DNA from 3 places in the Shewanella mesophila genome. Region 2 is predicted to be linked to each of the others. Evidence: predicted binding sites of a transcription regulator. Region 2 holds the regulator's gene; each other region holds the start of a gene.
The links. Region 2 encodes FliA, which starts transcription of late flagellar genes. Its sites were predicted from a motif close to CTAAAGNTNNNNNNNNNNNNGCCGATA; they were not measured.
Positions count from the first base shown of each region.

Region 1: the regulator FliA is predicted to act here: its motif matches at 5,168-5,194, upstream of K0I73_RS06515 (HAMP domain-containing methyl-accepting chemotaxis protein).
Region 3: the regulator FliA is predicted to act here: its motif matches at 1,432-1,458, upstream of K0I73_RS11600 (flagellar protein MotY).

Region 1 covers NZ_CP080421.1:1,472,749-1,480,100, forward strand. The annotation lists gene K0I73_RS06500 (isovaleryl-CoA dehydrogenase) at 1-667, opposite strand, end outside; gene K0I73_RS06505 (MerR family transcriptional regulator) at 784-1,182, opposite strand; gene K0I73_RS06510 (propionyl-CoA synthetase) at 1,518-3,422, shown strand; gene K0I73_RS06515 (HAMP domain-containing methyl-accepting chemotaxis protein) at 3,493-5,121, opposite strand; gene K0I73_RS06520 (NADP-dependent oxidoreductase) at 5,803-6,801, opposite strand; gene K0I73_RS06525 (MarR family winged helix-turn-helix transcriptional regulator) at 7,040-7,352, shown strand, end outside.
Region 2 covers NZ_CP080421.1:2,813,659-2,821,010, reverse strand. The annotation lists gene flhA (flagellar biosynthesis protein FlhA) at 1-1,836, shown strand, start outside; gene flhF (flagellar biosynthesis GTPase FlhF) at 1,848-3,239, shown strand; gene K0I73_RS12440 (MinD/ParA family protein) at 3,244-4,125, shown strand; gene K0I73_RS12435 (RNA polymerase sigma factor FliA) at 4,118-4,837, shown strand; gene cheY (chemotaxis response regulator CheY) at 4,880-5,263, shown strand; gene K0I73_RS12425 (protein phosphatase CheZ) at 5,277-6,014, shown strand; gene K0I73_RS12420 (chemotaxis protein CheA) at 6,030-7,352, shown strand, end outside.
Region 3 covers NZ_CP080421.1:2,636,667-2,644,018, reverse strand. The annotation lists gene K0I73_RS11610 (peroxiredoxin) at 1-233, shown strand, start outside; gene rnt (ribonuclease T) at 658-1,350, opposite strand; gene K0I73_RS11600 (flagellar protein MotY) at 1,494-2,375, shown strand; gene K0I73_RS11595 (prolyl oligopeptidase family serine peptidase) at 2,977-5,130, shown strand; gene ybgC (tol-pal system-associated acyl-CoA thioesterase) at 5,358-5,756, shown strand; gene tolQ (protein TolQ) at 5,746-6,435, shown strand; gene tolR (protein TolR) at 6,435-6,869, shown strand; gene tolA (cell envelope integrity protein TolA) at 6,873-7,352, shown strand, end outside.

The sequences.
Region 1 (7,352 bases), 1.3 Mb from region 2:
CTTCAAATACCAATTCACAGGTGTTTGAACCGCGCATACCCAGTTTGTCTAGTTTCTGTGCCTGACTGAAGCCTTTGCTGCCGCGCTCGACGATAAATGCAGTGATCCCGTGGGGACCTTTATCTAGGTCAGTTTTAGCGTAGATCACATAGGTGTTAGCATCAGGGCCATTGGTGATCCACATCTTGTTGCCGTTGAGAATATAACGGTCACCCTCTTTGCGTGCATGCAGTTTCATTGAAACCACATCTGAACCAGCATTAGGCTCACTCATGGCCAAGGCCCCAATATGTTCGCCACTCACCAGCTTAGGCAGATATTTAGCCTTCTGTTCGGCGTTGCCGTTGCGATTAATTTGGTTAACACACAGGTTAGAGTGCGCGCCATAGCTCAGGCCAATAGATGCAGATGCACGTGAAATCTCTTCCATCGCCACTACGTGCGCTAGGTAACCCATGTCGGCGCCGCCGTACTCTTCTGGCACGGTAACCCCTAATAGACCCATGTCACCCAGCACGGGCCAGAGCTCGTTAGGGAAGGCGTTCTCCTGATCGACTTTAGCGGCGATAGGAGCGATTTCATTGGCGGCGAAACTCTGCACTGCATCACGCAGCATATCGACATCTTCACCGAGACCAAAATTTAGAGATGAGTAGAGTTGAGTCATTGTTATATCCTACAGGTCTGATTTTTATAATTATTTTAGTAATAGTCGTTTAAGTACTGATTGTTAGTGTATTTTCTAGTTGTGCAAACTCTGTCTTTATTTGCCACCGCGAGTGTTTATTGGCTCTGCAGTTCTAACGCCGCACGGCATTGCTGCTCGGCAGAGTTAAGCTCCATCAATACGACCTTGATGTCGTCCATCTGCTGTTGCAGGGCCGTTTTCTTTTCATCGACCAGTTCCAACATGGTATGCAACTGGGTGCTACTGTTTTTATCGGCGTCGTACAGCTCAAATAAACGGCGAGTTTCGGCGAGAGAGAAACCTAATCGTTTACCACGTAATATCAGTTTTAAACGAACACGATCTTTTAGGCCGTAGATGCGAGTTTGCCCACGGCGCTTGGGTTTCAGCAGGCCCTGATCTTCATAGAAGCGAATACTTCGAGTCGTGATATCAAACTCTTTTGATAGATCACTGATTGAATAAGTTGTCTTTGGACTGTGTTTGTCGCTCATCAAAAAATACCATAACAATTAACATTGATAGAACGATATATGAAGTTTACGTAAAGGTAAAGATTTTAGGTGGTCAAATCTTGCCATTAAGCTCAAAACTGCTTCTGAGTGCAGGACTATCAGCCAATTAAAAAGGGAAGCGAGTGCCAAAGAGTCGTTAATCCTGACGATTAGGCAAAGGTCTAATGGGAAAAGATCTTTCACTCTCCATAATGAAAGGTATGGCGCAATTGCCAAACAAGTTGAAAAAGGAAGCCGATATGTGGCTGGCTAAGTGCCTTTGGGCATCGACCCGTTGCACTTAGCGCGGTTATATATTAATTGGAGATGGTCATATGAAGGCAGTGCATAAGCAGTTACATCAACAATCTATTGAAAATCCAAATGAATTTTGGGCCGATGCCGCCCAAGCGATAAATTGGGTTAAACCATTCGACACCGTACTCGATGATGCCGATGTGCCCATGTATCGCTGGTTTAGTGGCGGACAGCTTAATACTTGCTACAACGCTGTCGATCGGCATGTTGAGGCTGGACGCGGCGATCAGGTGGCTATTCAATATGTAAGTCCGATCACCGATACCGAGTATGGTATTACTTATAATGAGCTGCAGGCTCAGGTGAGTCGCCTTGCGGGATATATGGCAAGTCAAGGGGTGAGCAAAGGCGATAGAGTGATCATCTATATGCCCATGGTGCCAGAGACTGCCTATGCCATGCTAGCTTGTGCTCGTATTGGCGCCATTCATTCTGTGGTATTTGGTGGTTTTGCTGCTAATGAGTTGGCGACGCGTATCAATGATGCCAAGCCAAAAATGATTCTATCGGCATCTTGTGGTATCGAACCTTCAGGCGTGGTGGCATATAAGCCGCTACTCGATGATGCTCTTAACCAAGCGACCCATCAAGTGGATCAATGCCTCATCCTAAATCGTCATCAACTGCATGCGGATTTAGTGGAAGGGCGCGACGTAGACTGGCAATTCGCCATGGTCGATGCGCCCAATATCGACTGTCAGCCAGTGGAGGCAACCGATCCCCTGTATGTGCTTTATACCTCTGGCACCACAGGTCAACCCAAAGGTGTGGTTCGAGACAATGGTGGCCATGCGGTTGCGCTCGCATGGTCGATGAAAAATATCTACGATATTAATGGCGGAGATGTGTTTTGGGCTGCATCGGATGTCGGTTGGGTGGTGGGTCACTCTTATATAGTCTATGGCCCTTTGTTGGTGGGCGCGACAACCTTGTTATTTGAAGGTAAGCCTGTGGGGACACCCGATCCCGGTATTTTCTGGCGTACCATTGCTAAATATCAGGTGAAGAGCTTCTTTACGGCACCGACAGCGATTCGCGCCATTAAGCGTGATGATCCCGATGGCGACTTCTTGCAAGACGTTGACCTGAGTTGCTTAAAAACCGTGTTCTTGGCGGGGGAGCGTTGCGATCCTGATACCTTACATTGGGCGGAGCAGAAGCTAAACAAACCTATTATCGACCATTGGTGGCAGACTGAAACTGGTTGGCCAGTGGCAGCCAACATGATGGGGACAGCGCCAGTGCCTGTTAAGCCAGGATCACCAGCATTAGCTGTGCCGGGTTATGATGTTCAAGTGGTTGATGAGATGGGCGATCAAGTGCCCGCCGATCAAACGGGCAATGTCGTGATAAAGCTACCATTGCCACCAGGCACCTTGGCGACCCTTTGGCAAAACGAGGGGCGTTATAAAGAAAGTTATTTATCTATGTATCCTGGTTTTTATCTGACGGGTGATGCGGGTTATATGGATGATGAGGGTTACCTCTACATCATGAGTCGTATCGATGACATCATCAATGTTGCTGGTCATCGCTTATCGACGGGACGTTTTGAGGAGGTATTGTGTCAACACGAGGAGGTTGCCGAAGCGGCTGTGATAGGTGTCGATGACAAGCTCAAGGGGCAGGTACCACTGGGACTAGTGGTGCTTAAAAAGGGTTGCACCTTAACTGACGAACAGCTTTATATAGAGCTTATTGCCCTTGTGCGCGAACAGATTGGCCCTGTGGCGGCATTTAGGTTGGTGAGTGCGATTCCTAAGTTGCCTAAGACACGTTCAGGCAAAATTTTACGCGGCACTATGCGTAAGATTGCCGATAATCAGAGCTTTAATATGCCTGCGACCATTGAAGATCCTTATACATTGGAACTAGTGCGCAATGCGCTGACTCGTATGGGCTACGCCGATGCCCATGTCTAGGACTTAGGCTGTCGGATTAAAAAAGGGCCAGATGGCCCTTTTTTTACACCCCCAGTTAACCCTGATGGCTTTACAGTTTGAAGGTTTCTATTCTTGCTTTAAGATTATGGGCCAAGCTACTTATTTCTTGGCATGCAATCGCTGTTTGAGAAGCTCCCTCGGCCATCTCGGTCGATACATTATTGATATGATCCACGCTGCGATTAAGATCTTCAGATACCGCAGTTTGCTCGCTACAGGCAGTGGCGATTTGGGTGCTCATCTGGGCTATGTTCTCCACCGAATGTTCGATTTCACTGATTTGGCTACCAGCTTCGTTAACCTGATCGACACATTGGGCAATGCCTTGTTGGCATTCTTGGCTAGAGATACCAATCTTGCTGCTGTTTTCCTGTAGTTGATTAACGATATCGACAATCTGTGAGGTAGAATCTTGGGTGCGCTGAGCTAAAGATCTTACTTCGTCGGCGACCACGGCAAAGCCCCGTCCCTGTTCACCCGCTCGCGCTGCTTCAATAGCCGCATTCAGTGCCAATAAATTTGTCTGTTCGGCGATGCCACGGATCACATCTACGACCATATTGATGTTGTTTGAACTCGCTTCGAGTTCTTGAGCCAATTCATCGGATTCTTGGATCGTTTTCGAGACTCGATCGATGACGGCTATGGTCTGTTGCAGAGTCAGCGTACCTTGTTTAGCGACCTCTGTTGCCGAATAGGCCGAGGTTGCTCCAGCTTCGGTATTTTGTGCCACTTCACCGACGGCAGCCTGCATCTGAGTCATAGCCGAGGCGACGGAACTGAGCTCTAGCTGTTGATTCTGCATGTTTGATGCATTTTGTCCCGAGATGGCACTCACCTCTTCGACGGCTGCGGTTAGCTGAAATGTGGAATCATTGATTTCTGATACCAATGAGTGAAGGTTGGTCTGCATGGTAATGAGTTCGCGAAGCAAGGTGCCAAGCTCATCTTGGGTGAGGGCTTCGTCCTCTATCGCGTTGTTGAGTTGCCCTTTAGCAATCTTAGCTGCAAAATCCAATGCTCTGTCGATGGGACGACATATTGCGCGAGACAGCAGTGTCGAGGACAGCATGATGACCAAAATAATCACCACGGCGCCAATGCTTGCACTGTATTGTGTCGATAGTGCTTCATTGTGAACGTCTATCCCAATTTGTTTTACGAGCTCATCATTGAGTCCAAGGGTATCATCTAGGCTACTTAGGGCTTTGGAATAGGTACCAAAACTCGACAATACTACCTGATTGGCTTTTTCTGCGTCCCCTCGACCGAGCAGACCGTTATAGGTGCTGGTTTCTTGAATATATTGATTCCAAGTATCTTTAAATACCTTAAATGAACGTATTTCTTGTTGGTTGAGATCCAATGATTCATAGGCGGTTATTCCGTCTGTTACATCTTTGCGCCACTTATCTAGGTCTTTTAGCCATTCACCTATTTTAGGATTATCGCTGTTAGGGAGTAAGGAGAACTCATCTTTACGCACTTTGGTTATGTCGACTTGTATTCCCTTTAATATTGCGACAGAAGGCAGGCTTTTGTCGGTCAGCATCCTTATATTCTGGTTTAGGGCCGATAGGCTCAATACTAATAATAGGGCAACCGTCGCAAATACTACGAATACAACCAAGTAGCTTAGCCATATTTTTTTCACGACGCTTAAGTCTCTAATCTTCATACGCTTCTCCATAAAAAAGCTAGTTAAAGTACTAACACTTATTAACTATAGCGTGTATCTTGATAACCTTTAGGCTCATTTGTTGATAATTTATTATTTTTTCAACTTAGAGTAGATGTGAGCAGTTTGGTGTAGGCGCCTATGGGTCGTAAGCTTGTTACTATCTTGCTTAGATGAGTTATCAAGGTTGGGGGAACTGGCAAGCTGGGAGTAAGAACAGCCTTTCTATTTATCGTTAGTCTTTTGGGTTTAAGTTAGTGACGTTTTATGCTTTATAGAAAACTTATTCATAACCTATGTGCTATGTTGTTTCAGTGTTTATTGTATTTAGACTGAGCCATGAAGAAATTTTCAATTAGTCGAATAATACTAAGGTGGGTATTTTTAGGTTGCTAGGGCCTGTTGAACCTTGCTGTGAGTTAGACATTAACTCGCAGCAAGGTAAAGATATTTTAGATACCATTGAAGCCAAAGTAGCCGCTCATCTCTCTTAATTGAAATGACATTAATTATCGGAAAACTGTATTCTTCACTAGCCGAATTAACGAGGATACTCGCTGAATTACAGAGTCACCGGAGCGTTTGATTATTGCTATAGTTGACTTAGCTTTTAGATATCGGAAAACTAAAAAGCCGACGATGAGTCGGCTTTTGTATATTCAATCGACTAAATCCACGGGACTAGGCCAGTTTAACGACCATCTTTCCGCGGTTTTTCCCCTCAAATAGACCGATAAATGCAGCAGGCGCTTGCTCGAGCCCTTCATAGATGGTTTGTTCTGCTTTAACCTGACCACTCGCTAGCCATTGCCCCATCTGCTGAGAAAATTCGCCATAGTGTTGCCAGTGCTCACTGACGATGAAACCTTCTATCTTCAATTTTTTCATGATGATGTAGGCAAGGTTACTCGGTCCTTGTGTGGGCGCTGTGTCATTATATTGAGAGATCATGCCACACACTGCAATACGTCCATGGTCGTTCATATTGTCTAGTGCAGCAGCTAGGTGTTCACCGCCCACGTTTTCAAAGTAAACATCGACCCCTTGTGGCGCAGCCGCTGACAGTGCTGCACTTAAGTTAGCGGTAGTTTTGTAATTAATCACTTGCTCAACGCCCATGGCGCTAAGCGCTTCGGCTTTTTCATCTGAGCCTACAGAGGCGATGACCTTGGCGCCCATCAATAAGCCAAGCTGACAAACCACACTGCCTACCGCACCAGAAGCAGCAGAGACGAAAAGGGTTTCGCCTTGTTTTAGTTCGGCGATACGGTTTAGACCCGTCCATGCTGTCATGCCTGGCATACCAAGGACCCCAAGAAAATGTGATTCACACAAAGGCGTTTGGGGTAACAGGGTATGGTCTCTGCCGTCGGTAATGTAATGGCTGCGCCAGCCATTCATGCTGTTGACTTTGGCGCCGACAGGGAAGTCTGCATGGTTAGACTCGATAATTTCGCCGATAGCCCCACCCTCAAGCACTTCGCCTAAAGCGAATGGTGCGATATAACTTTCTCTATCGATCATACGGCCACGCATGTATGGGTCAACAGACATCCATAGGTTCTTCACCAAGAACTCACCAGCTTTGATGGCTGGCAGCTCGGCGTCAATCATGGAAAAGTCACTCTTAGATGGCATGCCTTCTGGGCGTGCGTTCAAAACAATTTGCTGTGCGTTCATAAAATACCTTTTTTACTTTGTGCGCTAATTAATTGTGGTAGACTTTACAATTATCTCTGGGATAATGCAAATGCTTTGCGCGCAAAGTATTTGCATTTAGTATCGAGTTATTAGTATCGAGTGATTCGTTTGATGCCTCTGAGGTCGATACAATAAGGTCCTCACCTTGCGAGTGAGGTGAATGTTAAGCATCTATATAAATAAGCTACATAGGACAAAGACTGTGACTGAACAATCTATCTCATCGACCTCTGGCGGTGAGGAGCCACAATCATCAGCAGGCAAAGGTCTGTCAGACAATGTGTGTTTTGCACTTTATACCGCCGCTAATGCCTTGGTGCGTGCTTATCGGCCACTGCTAGAGCGCTGCGATCTCACCTATCCGCAATATCTAGTGATGCAAGCGCTGTGGTTTGAAGATGATGCCAGTTTAACGACGCTGTCCTTGGCGACTCGGCTCGATCTTGGGACCTTGACACCGATTGTTAAACGGTTGGAATCAAAAGGCTTAGTGGTGCGCAATATCGATATGACCGATGAGCGAAAAAAAG
Region 2 (7,352 bases):
GTCGCCTCTACGCGAATTGTACTGCTCGAAGGCCACAACGGTGGGGATGCTGCAGGTAAAGTGATCGAGGCGTTTGGCTCTGTGGTTATCGGGGGCAACTATGCTGTTGGTCTAGTGGTATTCCTGATCTTGATCATCATTAACTTTGCCGTAGTGACTAAGGGTGCTGGGCGTATCTCGGAAGTGAGTGCGCGTTTTACCTTGGATGCTATGCCTGGTAAGCAAATGGCAATTGATGCCGATTTAAATGCAGGTGTACTTAATCAAGATCAAGCCCGTATTCGCCGTGCAGAGGTGACCAAAGAAGCCGATTTCTATGGCGCAATGGACGGTGCTTCTAAGTTTGTTAAGGGTGATGCGATCGCCGGTATTATGATCTTGGTCATCAATATATTGGGCGGCTTTGTTATCGGTATGGCCCAACATGGGTTGGATTTTTCAACCGCAGTAGAGATTTATACCCTATTGACGATTGGTGATGGTCTTGTCGCGCAGATCCCTGGCTTATTGTTATCAATAGCGGCAGCCTTGATGGTCACACGCCAGAATGAATCTGGCGATATGGGGCAAATGGTGATGAGCCAAATGTTCGATAGTCCAAAGTCTCTATCTATTGCCGCCGGCGTTTTGCTTATTATGGGCATAGTACCCGGCATGCCTCATTTTGCATTTCTCACCTTCGGTTTAGCGACCGCTGGCGGCGCATATTTTATTCATAACAAGCAAAATAAGGACCGTCAAAAAGCGCTAGAGCTCGCCAAAACGTCGACCGCACCAGCGGGGGACGCTAAACCTAAAGAGCTTAGTTGGGATGATGTACAGCATGTCGATACCATAGGTTTAGAGGTCGGTTATCGACTTATTCCTCTGGTAGATAAAGGGCAGGGTGGAGAGTTGTTAGGTCGAATTAAGGGCGTACGTAAAAAGCTGTCGCAGGAGCTGGGTTTCTTAGTGCCTGCTGTGCATATTCGTGACAACTTAGACCTATCGCCAAACACCTATCGCATTTCCTTAATGGGCGTTGCATCGGGTGAAGCGGAGATCCGTCATGATTGTGAATTGGCGATTAACCCTGGTCAAGTCTACGGTAAGCTCGATGGTGTTGAGACAACCGATCCTGCGTTTGGGTTAGAGGCGGTGTGGATTGCGCCAGAGTTAAGGGAGCACGCGCAAACCTTAGGCTACACGGTAGTCGATGCTGCCACGGTAGTTGCAACACATTTGAGCCAATTACTGACCAATAATGCATCTAAACTACTTGGTTATGAAGAGGTTCAACAGCTTATGGATATGCTGGCTAAGCATTCACCTAAGCTAGTGACAGGCTTTATTCCTGATGTGATGTCGCTTGGTACTGTGGTGAAAGTGATGCAGAACCTGCTTAATGAAGGGGTATCGATACGCGACCTTAAGACAATCGTACAAACCTTGTTAGAGTACGGTCCTAAGAGTAACGACACCGAAGTATTGACCGCCGCTGTGCGTATTGCCTTGAAACGTATGATCGTACAAGAAATAAGCGGCCCAGAGCTTGAAATACCTGTCATTACTTTGGCGCCAGAATTGGAACAGATGTTGCATCAGTCAATGCAGGCTACGGGGGGTGAAGGGCCAAATATTGAACCTAGCCTCGCAGAACGGATGCAAAAATCGCTACTCGATGCATCCCAGCGCCAGGAGATGGTTGGTCAGCCAGCGATATTACTGACCTCTGGTATGTTACGTTCGACACTGTCACGATTTGTTAAACATACCATTCCAAATTTACGGGTGATCTCTTACCAAGAGGTGCCTGATGAAAAACAAATCCGCATCGTGTCTGCGGTAGGCCAGTAGAGGGTATTTAGGTGAAAATTAAACGTTTTTTAGCAAAAGATATGCGCTCGGCTCTGGCCCAAGTCAAAGAAGTGTTAGGTTCAGATGCCGTTATTATGTCAAATAAAAAAGTCACCGGTGGCATCGAAATTGTAGCTGCAGTCGATTACGACGAACCCAAGCCCGCGGCAACTAAGCCTGCTTCAGCTAATGCTGCCTCGACCTTTTTAGATCTCGCCGAAGAGAAAGTGTCTATCGGTCGTCAACCGGTAAAAACCGAGTCAAAAAAACAACCTGCTCCAGTAGCCGATTCCCTGCAAGCCTTGCTTGAGCGTCAACAAAGCCGCGTTAATCAGCAGATAAATCGCAGTAATGAAGAATTAGACATGCCAGCATGGGCGAAGGGATTACAAGCCCCTCATGATGAACCTAAGATGCCTCGTTTAGATGAAGCCAAAACGAGCTTTAATCATAAGAAAGAGAAGACGGCGCCAGTTAGTGCAGAATTAGACTTAATGCGTGAGGAGTTGGCATCTTTGCGAAATTTGTTAACCCATCAGGTGACTTCACTTATCACTGAGCAGAAGAGTCGTCTTGACCCTGTGGGGGCTATGTTAGAGAGTCGTTTGCTTGATGCGGAGTTTTCACCGGAAGTCGCGAGTAAGCTTTCAAATCTGAGTGAACATTATTCCCCTGCCGAACTCATCAAAACATTGCCAAGAAGTCTAGCAAACATGTTAGATAATCAAGGGGATGATATTGTGCGTCAGGGAGGTGTCGTAGCATTCGTCGGTCCAACTGGGGTTGGAAAGACGACCAGTGTCGCAAAATTAGCCGCAAGATTTGCCGCACATCATGGTTCAGATCAAGTTGCATTGATAACAACCGATCATTATCGCATTGGAGCCTTTGAGCAATTGGCAACCTATGGCAAAATAATGGGGTGTCCGGTAAAGCAGGCTCATGATTTAAATGAATTGGAACAAATACTTTATCAGTTTCGTAATCGCAAGCTAGTATTGATAGATACGGCAGGAATGGGGCAGCGAGATGTGCGATTGTTTCAGCAACTAGATAATTTAACTGCAAATAGCAGATTACCTATACGCAGTTATCTGGTACTGTCATCAACAAGTCAAAGAAGAGTGCTTGAAGATTCGGTAAAACAGTTCGCTAGAATCCCGTTATCGGGAGCGATATTAACCAAGCTGGATGAGTCTGTCGCATTAGCACCTGCATTAAGTGTATTGATCCAAAGTGGGTTACCATTAAGTTATGTTACTGATGGGCAAAGAGTTCCAGAAGATATGCAGGTTGCAGATACACTAGCATTGGCAAATCAAGCGCTTTCAGTACTAGATAAGAAAGAGCAACCAATAAGAAACATTGAAAGGTCTCATGAGCAGGCCTATGCATTTGAGTAAAACAATGAGTCGGGATCAAGCAAGCGGTTTACGTATGATGAATCAACCATATAACGAAAAAGTAAAAGTAATCGCCGTGACCGGTGGTAAAGGTGGCGTAGGTAAAACTAGCGTATCCATTAACACCGCGGTTTCGTTGGCAGAGAAAGGCAAGCGTGTGCTTGTGCTTGATGCTGACCTTGGATTGGCGAACGTTGACGTGATGTTGGGCCTTAGGGCCGAACGTAATCTGTCCCATGTGCTTTCCGGTGATGCAGATCTCGATGATATTATCGTGAGAGGCCCTAAAGGTATAGGTATCATTCCTGCTACTTCTGGTACTCAGGCTATGGTCGAGTTAACCGCGGCGCAACACGCTGGTCTTATTCGTGCTTTTAGCGAGATGAGGACACAATTTGATATCTTAGTGGTTGATACTGCGGCCGGGATTTCAGATATGGTGCTTAGCTTTTCGCGTGCCGCACAGGATGTGTTAATTGTTGTGTGCGATGAGCCCACGTCGATCACAGATGCCTATGCGCTAATTAAGATTTTAAGTCGTGAACATGGTGTATTTAGATTTAAAATTGTTGCTAATATGGTTAGAAGTTTACGCGAAGGAATGGAGTTATTTGCTAAACTTAGCAAAGTAACGGATCGCTTCCTCGATGTTGCTTTAGAGTTGGTAGCAACGATTCCATTTGATGAAAATCTTCGTAAATCCGTTCGTAAACAAAAATTGATTGTAGAAGCATTTCCTAAATCGCCTGCATCAATTGCATATCACGGATTAGCTAATAAAATCATTAGTTGGCCCGTACCACAACAGCCTGGTGGGCACTTGGAGTTCTTTGTTGAACGTCTAGTGCAACGTCCTGAATATCAAGAGGATCGTGCGAGTGAGTAAAGCCGCTGCGTATACTTGTTTAGATAATAAGACGTCTATCGTTGAACAGTATGCACCGTTGGTTAAAAGGATTGCTCACCATTTATTAGCTCGTTTGCCAGCTTCCGTTCAATTAGATGATCTAATTCAAGCCGGTATGATGGGATTGTTAGAGGCGTCAACCAAATTTGATGGCAGTAAGGGGGCGAAGTTTGAAACCTTTGCTGGCATTAGAATTAGAGGCTCAATGCTTGATGAAATACGGCGCGGAGACTGGGTTCCCCGCTCTGTTCATCGCAATCAAAGACGAGTCGCTCAGGTGATTGATGAGCTAGAACAAGAGCTAGGACGAGATGCAAAAGATAATGAAATTGCAGATCGACTTGATATGTCGCTCGATGAGTACCATCATATTCTTAATGATGTATCAGTTGGAAAAGTAGTTGGAATTGAAGATCTTGGTGTATCGGTCGATGTCGTTAGCCAAGATGATGGACATCAGGATGATGCTTTTGAGGCGTTAGCTGAAGATCAATTTCATGCCGCCTTAGTTGAAGCCATCAAATTATTACCAGAAAGAGATGGTTTAGTTTTGTCGTTATATTATGACGAAGCGTTAAATTTAAAAGAGATTGGTGCCGTTCTTGATGTTAGTGAGTCTCGTGTTAGCCAGATACTTAGTCAGGCAATGCTTAGACTGAAAGCTAAACTTAAGCACTGGACCAAAATATAACGATTACATGAGCAATATAAAAGCAGCTCCGCGGAGGAAACCTTGGACAAGAATATGAAGATTCTCGTCGTTGACGATTTTTCAACAATGAGGCGTATCATCAAGAACTTGTTAAGAGACTTGGGTTTTAACAACACTCAGGAAGCAGATGATGGTTCGACGGCATTGCCTATGCTACAAAAAGGTGATTTTGACTTTGTCGTTACCGATTGGAATATGCCCGGTATGCAAGGGATTGATTTGTTGAAGGCGATTCGTGCCGACGATGAGCTTAAGCATATTCCGGTATTGATGGTAACTGCGGAAGCAAAAAGGGAACAGATCATTGCAGCGGCTCAGGCCGGTGTTAATGGTTACGTGGTGAAGCCTTTTACTGCTGCGACATTGAAAGAGAAGTTAGACAAAATTTTCGAACGACTCGGTTAATCAAGGTTTAGCTATGCAGGCAGATACTTCAGGGCTGATCAGTTTGGCGCAGGCTAAGCAACTCGTTGAGTTGCTCGAAGCCAATGAACAAGCGCAAGCTGATGAGATAATTAGAGAGATTGCCAGTCCAATTCAAAAAGAGCTGTTTGACGAAGTGGGACGTTTAACGCGTCAACTTCACAGCGCTATTGTGGACTTTCAGGTAGATGGTCGTTTGGTTGAGCTCGCAAATAGTGAGATTCCAGATGCAAAAGAACGTCTAAATTATGTTATCGACATGACTGAGCAAGCCGCCAATAAGACCATGGACGCTGTTGAAGAGTCTCTGCCTCTTGCCGATGCCTTAACGTCGAATGTAAAAGCCGTTAAGCCGTCTTGGGAGCGATTAATGAAGCGAGATATAGAGCTCCATGAATTCAAAACCCTTTGTCATGATGTGCAGCAATTTATTGAGCGTAGTGAATCTGATTCAAATCGCTTAAGAGAATTGTTAAATAACATATTATTAGCACAGGATTTCCAAGATCTTACAGGGCAGATGATTCGTCGAGTGATTGAATTGGTGCGCGAAGTTGAGAGTAATTTAGTCTCTATGTTAACGGTATTTGGTGAGCAACCCGCATCAGAGAAGCCGATTAATGAAAACAAAAGCGTAGAAGCAGAAGGTCCTATTATGAACGCAGAATTGCGTGATGATGTCGTGACGGGACAAGATGAAGTCGATGACTTATTGTCGAGTCTGGGTTTCTAAGTAGGAGTCATATTAATGTCCTTTGATGTTGATGAAGAGATACTGCAGGACTTTTTGATTGAGGCGGGTGAAATACTCGAACTCTTATCTGAACAACTTGTTATGCTGGAAAATAATCCAGATGATACAGAATTGCTCAATGCTATTTTTCGTGGATTTCATACGGTTAAGGGAGGGGCTGGATTTTTAAGTCTTAGCCCTATGGTTGATGTATGTCATGAGGCAGAGAATACCTTTGACCTTTTGCGTACTGGTAAGCGAAGCGTTAATGCCGAGCTGATGGACATCATTCTTCAAGCCGTTGATTCTATCAATTCAATGTTTGCAGAAACGCAAGCAGGTCAGCAGCAAAGCCCCGCTGATGAGGATTTACTCGCCAACTTAAAGTTATTAAGTTCTGGTGCTCCTCTACCGTCAGAAGGTGGTGCATCTGTTGAGTTACCTGTGCCTGAAGCGCCTGAGCCTGCTGTTGTTGAAGTTGAGACGCCTGCCGTCACTTCAATTAGTGCAGAAGGTGATATTGATGATATAGATGAATCAGAGTTTGAAGCTTTGCTCGATGCCTTACACGGAACGGGTAAAAGCCCGTCTATTGCGGATAAGGATAGTGGCAATGTTGCAGCGAGTAACGGTGATGACATTACAGATGATGAATTTGAATCGCTACTCGATGAGCTTCATGGTTCTGGCTCGTTTAAAGCGGCAACGACCCCAGTAGCCCCTGTTGCGAAGATACCTGAACCTACTGCACCTCCCGTTGATGCCGATGAAATTAGCGACGATGAGTTTGAAAAGTTACTAGATGAACTGCATGGTTCTGGCGCGGGTCCTGGTGTTAAAGACTCTATTGCTCCATCGGCTTCTGCAACATCAGTAACACCAACAAGCCCTAAAGCTGAGCCGAAAGCCCAAGTCCCTGCGCCGGTAGCTAAAGCCCAAGCTGTGGTCAAGGAAAAAGCCGCTGTTAAGCCTCCTGCTGCCAATATGCCCCAAGCTGAAACGACGGTCAGGGTTGACACTGCTAGATTAGATCAGATCATGAATATGGTCGGAGAGTTAGTATTGGTTCGGAATCGTTTGCTTAGCCTTGGCATTTCTCGCGATGACGAAGATATGTCAAAAGCGCTGGCGAACCTTGATTTAGTGACCGCAGACTTGCAAGGCGCGGTGATGAAAACGCGCATGCAACCGATCAAAAAAGTATTTGGACGTTTTCCTCGGGTTGTTCGTGATTTAGCTCGAACTCTAAATAAAGAGATCGATTTGAGGATGATCGGTGAAGATACCGATCTCGATAAAAACTTAGTTGAAGCATTGGCCGATCCATTAGTTCACTTG
Region 3 (7,352 bases), 180 kb from region 2:
CTTTCCGCGGGTCTTTCCTTATCGACAAAGAAGGTCAAGTTCGTCACCAAGTGGTTAACGATCTTCCACTAGGTCGTAACGTAGATGAAATGATCCGTATGGTAGACGCGCTTCAGTTCCATGAAGAGCACGGTGATGTTTGTCCTGCTGGTTGGGAAAAAGGTGACAAAGGTATGGACGCAAGTCCTGAAGGTGTTGCTTCTTACCTAACTGATAACGCTGATTCGCTATAATCTTAGGATAATAGCTTGTAAGTAAAAAAAGCCGCGATAATCGCGGCTTTTGTGTGTCTGAAAGACCGATCAATTACGTTATAGGACGCTTTTATAATTCTAAACAGGAAGCTTGCTTTAAAGATGGCAAGTTATTACTCAAAATCGCCAGTACTCTTAATTACTTTCAATCCAAATTAGATATCCCAAAAGAGCTAAGTTTTCAAGATGATATTGGACAACTGTTTAAAGCATGAAGGGAGATCTTTGCGCTAATTGAAACGCTAAAGTTAAATCAATACACAGGATTGTAAACCGCGGATCATTACTGATAAATAAGAGAGGGGATACAGCGCTATTGCGCAGCATCCTCTCTTATTGTGTTAGCGGGGAAACCGTTAAAGTGGCTCTATCTAGAGTGCATTAACTGGATTTGATCATCTGTCTAACTTGAACTGCCATCAAGGCTTTCGCTTTGCTCTTGTGTTGAATCGTCGGCATTATCAGAGCCAAGCGGCCAACCGCCTAAGGCCTTCCATTTGTTCACAATATGGCAAAACAGTTCAGCGGTACGCTCTGTATCATAAAGCGCTGAATGTGCTTCCTTGTTATCGAAATCGATACCAGCGATAGAGCAGGCTTTAGCAAGTACCGTATGCCCAAGTGCGAGCCCCGATAGTGCTGCAGTATCAAAAGTGGCAAAGGGATGAAATGGTGTCCGCTTAAGGCCATTACGTTCAATCGCTTTTGTCACAAAGCCGTGATCAAAGGCGGCGTTATGGGCAACAATAATACTCCGATGGCAGTCAGAGGCTTTTTGTGCTTTCTTAACCTCTTTAAATATTTCTAAAAAGGCTTCTTTTTCCGATACCGCTCCACGCAGAGGGTTGGTTGGATCTATACCATTAAATGCCAGAGCTTCTGGCTCTAAGTTAGCACCTTCAAACGGTTCTATGTGATAGTGAAGGGTTTTATCTAGTACTAACACTCCCTGCTCATCCATTTTTAACATGGTCACTGCAATTTCAAGCAACGCATCGGTCTGGGCATTAAAGCCTGCAGTTTCTACATCAATAACCACGGGGAAGTAGCCCCTAAAACGGTGGTTAAGTTTATTCGCGTCGCCCAAATCACTCATCAAAATATCCAAATAGTTAGCAAGGGGCTATTATGAAGTATCTAGTGTTAACTTGTCATGTTTGATTGGCTAATATATAAGCTAAAGGAATATTAAAACAGGCCGATAGGGTTTAGTAACAAGATTAATATGGGTGATTGTCTATGTGGGCTAGGGTGCTGCTTGCTGTAACATTATGCTTGAGCTTGGGAGTGTCGATGACAGCTCATGGTGAACTACGCCATTATGTGGCATCACTGGAACAGTCGCAATGGCGCTTAAGCGACAATACTCCGATTGTTTGCCGACTTGAGCATGATATTCCTTCATATGGTAAGGCGGTATTTACTAGCCGTGCAGGGAAGGATCATGATCTTAATTTTACCCTTGATATGTGGGTGAAACCTGACGAAGTCACTAACGCCAAATTGATGAGTATGGCACCAGCCTGGCGCCCAGGTGTTTCATCGAAACCGATAACCGATCTGACCTATCAAAAATATTTTAGTGGTGAAGTGCCCAAAAATGCGGCTTGGTCGATGCTTAATGAATTAGAGAGAGGCATGCAGCCGACTTTCTATTACGCCGATTGGTATAACCGCTCAAGTAAAGTTGCAGTGGGATTGTCGGCGGCTAATTTTGCTCGTAAGTATAGTGATTTCCGCTCCTGTCTTGCTAATTTACTCCCCTATAGTTTCGAAGATATTGCCTTTACTGTACTGACTTATGAGTTTGGTGGTGCAGAGCTAACTCGCTACTCTAAGGCGCAAATTGCTAAGGTACAGGAATATCTGTCCTATGATCCAGAGGTGGAGTTAGTATTGATTGACGCTTATACCGATAGTTATGGTGGGCGGTCCGTTAATAAGAAGGTCTCTGAAAAGCGAGCCGATTCTGTGAAAGAGTTATTTGTTTCGGCTGGTATCCCCCAAGAGCGGATTCACACGCTTGGTCATGGTGAAAAACGCCATGTCGCATCCAATGCCACCATAGATGAGCGTTCAAGAAATAGGCGAGTCGTCATTAGGCTCAGTAAGCCTCTTTAAGTGTCCGTTACTTATCTCACATAAACCCAGCGAATGCTGGGTTTATTGTTTTAAGCATTGGTATAACTGTTTCTGTGAGAAATTTGTGGGTACTAAAATTCAGATAAAAAAAAGCCCACTTAATAATTAAGTGGGCCGCAAATAATATATTGCAATCAACAAATTGAAGGAAGGAAGTCAAGCATAAGAACCAGGGATGAATTCACGTGCGCGGCACATGACTTCGGAGTTCTTGTTTTCAAATCTACCTGGAGTAGACACTTCCTGAAAACGAGGTGAATTATAGGACCAGATTTTTAAACCAACAAACTAAAAAAATTACCTATTTAGATTAGTAAAACTAATCCGGTGCGGTGGGCATTTTTATGCTGAATTCACTAATTTTCCGCCTTTGCGCGGAATTAGTCATATTTAGTGCATAACTCTACGATTTAATAAATCTATCTATGTTGGTTTTTTATTAACAATTGGGATGGATTAGTTTTAAATTGAATGTTTCGAGCCCATTGCACAGTTTTATTTTGCTTGTATAGTACGAGGTTATGGGCGTTTGCTCACACTTTGATGTCAAATAATAACTAGATTCCCAGGATGGCTACAGATGTTTCTTAAAACGATATTATCTAAGCAACACCTTTTTATTGCTGGACTCGGGCTTACGCTCGTTGGTTGTCAGTACAATGCATCGCAAGTCGATGTTCAACAAACAATAAGTACGCCAACTGGCGTGACTGAAACCATTCATGGTGTAGAGGTTGCCGATCCATATCGCTTTCTTGAAGAGGAAACTGATGCGACCCATGCTTGGGTTAAGCAGCAGCAACAAGCCGGGCATGATTACCTGGCTCAGATAGAAAATAAACAAGCTATTGTCGAACGCATTACTCAATTGTGGAATTTTGAAAAAGTCACCGCTCCAGCTGAACACGGCAGTAATACGTTTTACTATCGTAATGATGGCTTACAAGCTCAGTCGGTTTTATATGTAAAAGATAAGGCTGGGCAAGAGAAAGTTGCCTTAGATCCGAATGCATTTTCAACCGATGGTACGGTGGCATTAAGCGGTGTGTCGGTCAGTGGCGACGGTAAAACGATTGCCTATGGTGTATCTAAATCAGGCTCTGATTGGCAGCAGTGGCAATTTGTGGATGTAGCGACGGGGGAAAAACTCCTTGATGAACTTAATTGGATTAAATTTTCTAGTGCACAGTGGAGTAAAGATAACCAAGGGGTTTACTATTCACGCTATGACGCTCCAGAAGGCGGTAATCTACTCGCGGATGTTAATTTTAATCAAAAAGTATATTTTCATAAGTTAGGCACAGATCAATCTCAAGATACGCTGGTTTACGAGCGTCCACAGAATAAAGATTGGGGTTTTGGCGCTGAAGTATCGGAACAAGGTGACTATCTGCTGATCTCCATTTCACAGGGTACCGACAGCCGAAATCGTTTTTTCTATAAATCGTTAACTGAAGAAAATGCGTCAGTGGTTGAATTAATTGTCGACCTTGAAGCGGAATATAGCTTCCTCGGCAATGATAAGTCAGTATTTTATTTTAAGACGGATTTAGATGCGCCTAATGGCAAAGTTATTGCGATAGATATTAACCGCCCAGCGAAAGCTCACTGGGAGACAATTATTGCTGAGTCGAGCGATCCTATCGCTAGCGTGGCGATTATTAACGACCATTTGGTAGTTAGTTATCTGCATGACGTTTTAGGACAGTTGTCAATATTCAGTATGGATGGTGTCAAACGCCAAGATGTTGAGTTACCGGGTAAGGGTAAGATTGCTGGCCCTTATGGTAAGCGCAGCAAAGATTACTTCTATTACACCTTTAATAGTTATGTTCAGCCACAGACGACCTATAAGTTTGATTTCAAAACGGGTGAGTCTAGCTTGTATGCCAAGCCAGATATCTCATTTAATCCAAGTGACTATGTGTCAGATCAGGTTTTCTATACCAGTAAGGATGGCACTCGTGTGCCTATGATGGTGTCCTATAAAAAGGGCTTAAAACTTGATGGTAACAATCCAACCTTGTTATATGCCTACGGTGGATTCGCGATATCACTGACACCTCGTTTTAGCCCTGCCAATATTGCTTGGATGGATATGGGCGGTATTTATGCTGTGCCTAATCTACGTGGTGGGGCAGAGTATGGCGAAAGCTGGCATCAAGCGGGCATGTTCGATAAGAAGCAAAACGTATTTGACGATTATTATGCGGCTGCGCAGTATCTAATCGATAACAATTATACCAATACTCGTAAGCTTGGTGCCTATGGGCGTAGTAACGGTGGTTTGTTGATGGGAGCTGCGTTAACCCAACGTCCCGATCTTTTTGCTGCGGTACTACCCGCCGTTGGTGTTCTCGATATGCTCAGGTTCCATAAGTTTACGATTGGATGGGCATGGACCAGTGAATATGGCAGTGCCGATGTCGCTGAGCAGTTCCCAGCACTATTAGCTTATTCGCCTTATCATAATATTAACGAGCGTGACTATCCTGCTACTATGGTGATGACGGCGGATCATGATGACCGGGTTGTGCCGCTGCACAGCTTTAAGTTTGGTGCCCTATTGCAAGATAGACAAACAGGTGATGCACCTGTGATTATGCGTATCGAATCGAAGGCGGGTCATGGAGCAGGTAAGCCTACGGCAATGAAGATTGATGAATTTGCCGATATCTATAGTTTCTTGTGGCACAGCTTTGGTTTAACGGTACCGGCTAAGATTGGCGAGTAACTTAGGTTTGTAACCGAGTAACTTAGGTTTGTAACTTAGGTCTGTAACTTGGGGCTGTAACTCCGCTGTTTAAAAGTTGGCGGTAAAAGGGAAGTGATTAACTTCCCTTTTTTATTAACAAAATTTTATGAAGTTAGTGGTAACAGTTGCGGTTTGAACCATTCACAATTGATGATGCGATAGGTATAGTAGGCCTCTATTTATCTAATGTTTGGCAATTAGAATCTATGTTTCGTTGGCCTATTTCTGTTTATTACGAAGATACAGACGCTGGAGGAGTGGTTTATCACTCTAACTACCTTAATTTTTTTGAGCGTGCTCGCACAGAGTGGCTTAAAAACATGGGGATTAGGCAGACTCAGTTGTTAGCTGATGATATTGCGTTTGTTGTAAAAAAAGCGGAACTGGACTTCAAGGTAGCCGCTCGTTTTGAGCAGGACCTTTTTGTCGAATCAGAGGTCATAGAGATGAAGAAGGCCTCGCTACTGTTTCGGCAGCGTTTGTTAGATGATTCTGGCAAGCTGTATTGCGAAGGCACGATTCTCGTTGCATGTGTTGCCTTGTCACGTATGAGACCAAGGGCCATTCCCCAAAATATTGTTCAGGAGTTTAAGGGTGGAAGCTGATATTTCTTTTATCGGTCTGTTTTTACAGGCTAGTTTGCTGGTTAAGTTTGTCATGCTGACGCTGCTCGCGTTATCTGTCGTCTCATGGGCTGTGATCATCCAACGCCGAAGGCTTTTGGCTGTAGCGCGAGAACGCTCCCTTAAATTTGAAGATAAGTTTTGGTCTGGGGTCGATCTCAATAAGCTCTACAAAGAGCTGTCAGCCAGACAGGAGAGTAATACAGGCCTAGAAACCCTGTTTTATACTGGTTTCAAGGAGTACGCTCGTTTAAATAATCTTAGCGGCAAAGTGCCAAGCGCAGTGATGGATGGCAGTTACCGCGCGATGCGAGTATCGCTGTCTCGTGAACTCGAAAAACTCGAAACCCATTTGCCACTACTCGCTACCATTGGCTCAACCAGTCCCTATATCGGTCTGTTTGGCACTGTGTGGGGGATTATGAACTCCTTTATCGCCTTAGGCGCGGTAGAAAATGCGACCTTGGCTATGGTTGCCCCAGGTATTGCCGAGGCGCTTATCGCGACAGCCATGGGCCTATTTGCGGCAATTCCCGCTGTTATAGCCTACAACCGGTTTTCGACTCAAGTGGATAAGATAGAGATGTCTTATGCCAACTTTATGGAAGAGTTTTCCAGCATTTTACATCGCCAAGCTTACAGCGAAAAGGAAATGGTGTAATGCAACAAGGTTATCAACGTAAAAGACGCAGGCCAGTAGCGGAAATCAACGTTGTTCCCTATATCGACGTGATGTTGGTGTTATTGATCATCTTTATGGTTACGGCGCCGATCGTGACTCAAGGGGTAAAAGTTGATTTACCTCAAGGGGCTGCAGAGTCGCTTCCTGCCGACAGTAAACCGCCCGTTGTGGCATCCATCGATGCCGATGGCGATTATTACCTAGATGTAGGCAATAGCAGCTCAAAAGAAACATTGGATTTAGAAGAGCTGGCGATCAGAGTGAGTGCCATCATTCAGCTTGAGCCTGAGCGCCCTGTGGTGGTTAAAGCGGATCGCAGCATCGCCTATGAAAAAGTGATTCAGTTGATGGTTTCGTTGCAAAAGGCTGGGGTGCCGTCTGTTGGGCTGATGACAGATTCACCAGAGGAGTAGTAGGTGGCAGCTAAATCAGATTTTAAAATACCGCTCATAGTTTCAGCCAGTATTCACATTGGCGTGATAGTTATAGTGGCGATGGGCGTCAACTTCGATGAGAAACCTAAAGTGGTTCCGCAAGTCAGTGCCCCTGCGGTACAGGCTGTCGTCGTCGACCAAAAAAAAGTGACGGAATATGCTGAAAAGCTTAAGGCCGATAAGCGAGAAGCCGAGCGTAAAGAGAAAGCGCGTCAAGATGAACTCGAACGCAGAGCGAATGAAGCTAAACAAGCCCGTGAGCGTGAGCAGGCACAAATAAAGAAACTCGAACAACAGCGTAAGCAAAAAGAGATAGAAACTCAAAATGCAGCCGCAGCCGCTAAGGCTGCCAAGTTGAAAGAGAAGCAAGAAAAAGAGAAAGCCGCGCAGGCGGAAGCACAGCGTAAGAAGAAAGAAGCTGAGCGTAAAGCCTCTGAAGAAGCAGCCGCCAAAGCTGAAGCT